2 linked regions of the Simiduia agarivorans SA1 = DSM 21679 genome follow. The main gene of each other region encodes a partner of the protein of the gene in region 2 in a complex. Links are inferred from orthologs where the notes say so. Each region holds a gene or a part of one and is shown on either strand. Other genes may lie near its edges. The genes, in order: M5M_RS03335 and M5M_RS17345.

Region 1 (3,045 bases), 3.1 Mb from region 2 along the record:
CTGTCCAAAAAGAGTCTCGGCGACAAACAACCCCGCCAACAGGCCTGATAAGGGCACGAGATAAACCAAAAGCGCAGCCTTGGCCAACGCATCGGCCGGAACGGATAGCGAGACGGTTTGCCCGACTTCGGGCGGCTCCCCGTGAACAGAAACAGGGATCACGTCTGATGTTTCAAACCAGGACTGTAAACTCGATTGCCCGCAACCGTGTCTGGCCTGACAACTGGCACAACTGCTGCGCTGTATGGTTTTCACCCAAGCGGTGGATTGATCGCAGCGAACCACTACCCCCGATTCAGCAATGCGCTCCATCAGTAAACCCTGGTCATCCCCAACGCCACTCGCTCGAGCGTTGTAATCGGTGCTTCGCCCACCGCCGTTACGCGAAATGACTGGCTACCCGACTGCAGGCGCCCGAGGTAGGCAACCGTTGCGCCGCGCTGGGCTTTTCCTTCGAGTGCTGCGGGCGATTCGATCGACTCGATAAATACCGAAAAAGCAGCCATTCCATCGGTAAACATCAGCATTTCACGCTGCTCTGTGGTTTTGGCCCCCACATAACGAAATCCCTTGGGCAACCAGCCCGCCTGCCAGCTGACCTTCATCAGGGTATCCGGGCAATCTTCAATCGGCCCGGCAGTCTCACCTGAGCCCAGGTTATTAATCTGCACGAATTGAAATCGCTCCAGAACCCGGTTACCGGGACCAACCAGCAGAATTTTTAATGCGAGATAATCGCTCTGATCGATGGTAATTACATAGCCATAGCGATACTGGTCTTTTGGCATTACCTGAACTACGTAACCAGCGCGGCCTGCGACCCGTTCCTGACCAATCAATGAAACATGGTAATAGTCTTCGAGTGCGACATTGGCCTCCAGCCCCTGCAGGAGCCGATCGGAGGGCGTCGAACAAAACGCCTGTTGACGACTCACGCCGCGCAATTGGCCATTAAGGTGCAACAGACGCTCCTGTCTGCCTTGATCAGTGACCTGTTGTTCTATGGCAATGCTGGTGAGATGTGCGCCAAACTCGTAGGTGAGTACGCCCGAATAACTATGGCTGGAGGACGCTTTGGAGAATTGTCGTAACAGGTCTCTGGCATCGGGTGGATTTGCGTCAGACCGGGCGGACGTCGCTACCACCAAGAGAGCAATTAGACCCGCCAGTGTTAAATATCGCATGAGAGCCTTAGGGCGTTACCGATAGCGTTCCACGCATAGAGTTGATCCACAGGTACGGAGCGACTACTTCTGCTCAGGGGCCACAGCGGGCTCCGGACGCAACTCAACTTCAGGCGCCACCCTCGCATAGGGCAACAATCCCTGAGCACTGTTTTCGGCAGCATTACTGGCATGTTCAAGCATCAACTGATTGAGATGCTCCTCCACAACCTGATTCTGAATCTGCTGTTCTGCTGCCGTAGGTACGTAAATGAGCCGCTGGTTTTGCTCAAGTTCGGCCGCTAACGGACTCGCCTCGGACACATTCACAGTACGGGCCGTCAGATCCGGCGAGGCGAAGCCCTCTGGCACTGCCCCTGCGGGCAAGCTGGCCGCAGGCGCTTCTGCCACCAGGGCATGCTCCTGATCGGCAAATTGCTGTGCACCAATAACCACCGCGCCGGCAACACTGGCAGCAACGGCAAACTTGCCTGCCAGCCCCCAGAAGCCCTGTTTTTTGGCGGGTGTCATGCGGTGTGCCGGTTCGGCTTCCAGCGCCGCCATAATGCCGGCTGAATAATCCACTGGCACCCGTGGTGACAGCTCGCCGCGCATGGCAGAAGCCGCCAAATGGTAATTGGACCAGGATTCAGACAGGGAATCCCCGTCCTTCATAGCTTTAAGCAACCGCCGCAGCTCCAGCTCGCTGGCCTGATCATCCATGAGCGCCGAGAGACTTTCCTGCAACTTCTGGTTTGCCTGTTCTGCCATCTGAAACTACCACACCTGTTAAATTCGATTGTTATTGGTTCGGTTTTGACTCTGCAACAGAGGCTAAAAACCGGGCATGTGCCTGAGACTACCGTCACACACAAAAGTTCAAAGATTTGTAAATTTATTTGCCACCCGGGTCCATATAGGCCCGGATCCGGGCATCCAGCGCTTCCCGGGCCCTGAATATTCTGGACCTTACGGTACCCACGGGACACCCCATGATTTCCGCAATCTCCTCGTAGCTCTTGCCGTCGATTTCCCGGAGAGCAACAGCGGTGCGGAGATCTTCTGGCAATGCTTGTACCGTCTTGTCTACCAACGCCTCCAATTCAGTTTTGAAATGGAGCCCCTCCGGGGTGTCGGCATCCTCCATATACTCGGTCGCCAGGTACTCGGCCTCCTCTGCGTCAACACCCTGCGAAGGCGGGCGTCGGGACCGGGAAACCAGGTAATTTTTGGCTGTGTTGGCTGCGATGCGATAGATCCAGGTATAAAACGCACTTTCTCCGCGAAAATTGGGCAGTGCTCGGTATGCCTTGATAAAGGTTTCCTGAACCACATCCTCGATATCTGCTTGATCTCGCAGATATTTTGCTACGTTCGCGGCAACCCGATGCTGGTATTTCAGCACAAGCAAATTAAAGGCATTTTTATCCCCTTTTTGTACACGCTCCACCAACAACTGATCGTTGTCCGGCGCCTGGGGTTCTGCCATACATTCTCCTAAAGACCTGCCTGATCATCCCGGCTCGGATTGAGCCCGGTGTTTAAGTTTGGTGGCCAAGTCACTGTAAAACCGGCGATTTTGTACAGTTTCAGACAGAATGGCAAGGCCGATATGGACTGGTTAGCCCTCATAATTCCGCTATAATCGCGCACTCTTCAGCGGTTGGATTAAGGATTCATGACCAGACTGCACCAGTTTGACGTTCTAGTGATTGGCAGCGGTGCCGCCGGCCTGTCACTGGCTTTGCACCTGTCTGAACATGCCAGCGTGGCAGTATTAAGCAAGGGTGAGCTGCACGAAGGCTCTACCTGGTTTGCCCAAGGTGGTATCGCGGCAGTCCTTGATAATCAGGACACGATCGACGCCCACGTCAACGACACA
Region 2 (3,131 bases):
GACACCCGGCCTACCGGCGTGAACAACCGTGTATTCGACAAGGTAGCCATGCCGCATGCCATGATCGAGCTGCAGGGGCTGGCCGAATGTGCGCCGGGTCCGCGCTTTGAACATGGCCGTCCGGTTCGGGACCCGGTGACTGGCGCAGTGATTGCCGATGATCCCTGTGGCAGCCTGAAAGTGGCTGATGAAAAGGGCAGCATGACCGCGGAGGAGTTCGACAAGGCCGTTTACGACCTGGTTAACTTCCTCGAGTATGTAGCTGAGCCCTATGCGCTGGACCGCGAACGCATCGGCATTTACGTGCTGTTGTTCCTGTCTGTGCTGTTTGTGTTCGTATTCCTGCTTAACCGCGAGTACTGGAAAGACGTTCACTAAGATGCGAAATCTGTCGGGCGGCCTGTGGCAACACAGTGCCGCCCGTGTTTATTATTGTTCTGAACAAAAATTGAGGTGAAACCAATGGGTGTAGTCGCTAAGCGCTCATCTATGACCTACTTTTCTGATGCCGGTGACCACTACAGCCACCGCGTGCGCATTGTGCTGGCGGAAAAGGGCGTCACTGTCGACATTGAAGATGTAGACCCAGAGGCCAAGCCCGCCGAGCTGGCAGACCTGAACCCCTACAACAGTCTGCCTACTCTGGTTGATCGCGATCTGTCCTTGTATGAAACCAAGGTCATGATGGAATACCTCGACGAGCGGTTCCCGCATCCTCCACTGCTGCCCGTATACCCGGTGGCGAGAGCACAGAGCCGCCTGTGGATGTACCGCATCGAGCGGGATTGGTGTCCACAGATCGACGTTATCCTGCGCAACGAAAGCAAAGATGACGTGGCCAAGGCCCGTAAAGAACTGAAAGAGAGCTTCACTGCCATAGCGCCGATTTTCTCCGAAATGCCGTTTTTCATGAGTGAAGAGTTCACCATCGTTGACTGCTGTTTGGCGCCTATTTTCTGGCGACTGGATTCGCTCGGCATCAATATTCCGCAGACCCGGGCCACCAAACCGCTGTTCGACTACATGGACCGCCTGTTTGCGCGCGAATCTTTCCGTGAAAGTCTGACGGAAGTCGAACGGGAAATGCGATCGACCAAGAAGTAATTCTCGGTCCGAACAGGAGTAGTACCGCCGATGGCCATGTCTTCCAGCCGCCCCTATATGATCCGAGCGCTGTACGATTGGATTGTGGACAACAATTGCACCCCCTACATTCTGGTGGATGCAATGATGTCAGGGGTTGAAGTGCCCCAGCAGCACGTCAATAAAGATGGCCAGATAGTGCTTAACATATCGCCCACAGCGGTCATGGGGCTGTCGCTGGACAATCAGGCGGTGAGTTTCAACGCCCGTTTTGGCGGTATTCCCACCGACATTTTTGTACCCAGCCGCGCTGTGTTGGGCATATATGCGCGCGAAAACGGTCAGGGCATGGTGTTTGAGCCAGAGCTGGAGCCTGAACCGGAGCCCACGCCGCCCAAAGGACCGGCGAAAAAGCCGGTGGTGGAAAAGCCTGCGGTGAAAAGTGCGGGCCGACCCAGCCTTCGGGTGGTCAAGTAAACGATCAAACCAAAAGGGGCCTGAGGCCCCTTTTTTGTCCGGGCCACTGGGTCCATTGGAGGATAAATGGCGCAGCCAGGCCGATTTCACACCTTGCCTATCGTCAGAATGACAGACTACGGCGCCTTTCTGGATCTCGGTGATCAAACCCAGGTGTTGCTACCCAAGCGCTACGTGCAAGACTCGCTGGCGGTGGGCGATTTTGTGCGGGTGTTTCTGCATTTCGATTCCGAAGACCGCTTGATTGCCACGACGGATACGCCCAAAGCCACGCTGGGCCAGTTTGCCTTTCTGCGGGTAACGGCCACAGGTCGTTTTGGCGCCTTCCTCGATTGGGGGCTGGGTAAGGATCTGCTGGTGCCTTTTGCCGAACAGCACAAGCCCATGGAGGAGGGGCGCAGCTATCTGGTCCATATCTATCAGAACGCCCAGGATGGTCGCCTGATGGCCAGCTCTAAGGTCGATCGTTTTCTGGATAAAACGCCACCCCGCTACAAGGTGGGTCAGGCAGTCTCTTTGATTATCGCCAACAGTACGGACCTCGGTTACAAAGCCATTGTTGAACATCAGCATTGGGGGCTTATTTTCGAATCGGAAGCCGGTGGCCGGTTGCGCTTTGGCGACAGCGTGCAGGGGTTTGTGAAACGCGTGCGGCCCGATGGCAAAATTGATCTGGGGCTCGCGAGGCCGGCAGAGCGACATGACCAGAATGTGGATCGTGTCTGGGCGGCACTGGAAAGAGCCGGCGGCCTGTTGCCGCTCAATGACAAGTCCTCACCTGCTGACATCGAAAAGCAGCTGGGCATCAGCAAGGCAGCCTTTAAACGGGCCGTCGGTACTCTATTAAAGCAGGGCAAGGTGGCACAGGATACGGGCGGCTTGCGCCGCCTGTAAGTACTTACTGCTGCAGCTCCTGTTCGGTCCAGTGTCCTGCAAACAGCGGACTGGACAGGTAGCGCTCGCCCGAGTCCGGGAGAATGACCACCGTGGTCTTGCCGGCATTTTCCGGCTTTTCTGCCTCTTTCAGTGCCGCGGCAACGGCGGCACCTGAGGAAATGCCAGCCAGTATCCCTTCCTCTTTCATCAGTCTGTGGGCCATGGCCATGGCCTCCTCGCTGCTGACAGTACAGGTGGCATCAATGACGGACAGGTCCAGATTGGCGGGGATGAATCCGGCGCCGATGCCCTGGATCTTGTGGGGGCTCGGGGTAAAGTCGGTGCCCGCTCGGGTCGCAGTGATGATGGCCGAGGTATCGGGTTCAACTGCGACCGTGTGAATCGCTTTGCCCATCTGTTGTTTGATATAGCGAGAGGTGCCCGAAATGGTGCCGCCGGTCCCGACCCCCGCGACAAAAATATCGATTTCGCCGTCGGTGTCGCGCCAGATCTCGGGGCCTGTGGTCTTTTCATGAATTGCCGGGTTGGCGGGATTGGCAAACTGCTGTGGCATGTAGCGGTTTTCCGGGTCCTCCGCCAGCAAGGCTTCCGCCTCTGCAATGGCTCCTTTCATGCCCTTTTCCGGCGGTGTGAGTACTAACTTGGCGCCCAGGGCTTTGACCAGTTGCCGTCGC

What was found.
Region 1: the proteins of M5M_RS17345 (region 2) and M5M_RS03335 are in contact, whole or in part, in a crystal structure (PDB 1YFN), measured with the Escherichia coli proteins. The link is inferred for Simiduia agarivorans SA1 = DSM 21679 from one-to-one orthologs.

The regions. Positions count from the first base shown.
Region 1 is NC_018868.3:740,990-744,034, forward strand. Bases 92-2,816 are described here. They hold M5M_RS03335 (sigma-E factor negative regulatory protein), read right to left. Parts: upstream 1,935-2,816; coding sequence 1,248-1,934; downstream 92-1,247. Other genes in these bases: M5M_RS19295 (SoxR reducing system RseC family protein), read right to left, coding at 92-312; M5M_RS03330 (MucB/RseB C-terminal domain-containing protein), read right to left, coding at 312-1,184; rpoE (RNA polymerase sigma factor RpoE), read right to left, coding at 2,059-2,652. In the rest of the region: more of M5M_RS19295, read right to left, coding at 1-91; nadB (L-aspartate oxidase), read left to right, coding at 2,842-3,045. UniProt on the Escherichia coli protein: An anti-sigma factor for extracytoplasmic function (ECF) sigma factor sigma-E (RpoE). ECF sigma factors are held in an inactive form by an anti-sigma factor until released by regulated intramembrane proteolysis (RIP).
Region 2 is NC_018868.3:3,887,305-3,890,435, forward strand. Bases 37-2,847 are described here. They hold M5M_RS17345 (ClpXP protease specificity-enhancing factor), read left to right. Parts: upstream 37-1,134; coding sequence 1,135-1,560; downstream 1,561-2,847. Other genes in these bases: M5M_RS17335 (ubiquinol-cytochrome c reductase), read left to right, coding at 37-378; M5M_RS17340 (glutathione S-transferase N-terminal domain-containing protein), read left to right, coding at 463-1,104; M5M_RS17350 (CvfB family protein), read left to right, coding at 1,627-2,454; cysK (cysteine synthase A), read right to left, coding at 2,459-2,847. Also shown: more of M5M_RS17335, read left to right, coding at 1-36; more of cysK, read right to left, coding at 2,848-3,131. UniProt on the Escherichia coli protein: Enhances recognition of ssrA-tagged proteins by the ClpX-ClpP protease; the ssrA degradation tag (AANDENYALAA) is added trans-translationally to proteins that are stalled on the ribosome, freeing the ribosome and targeting stalled peptides for degradation.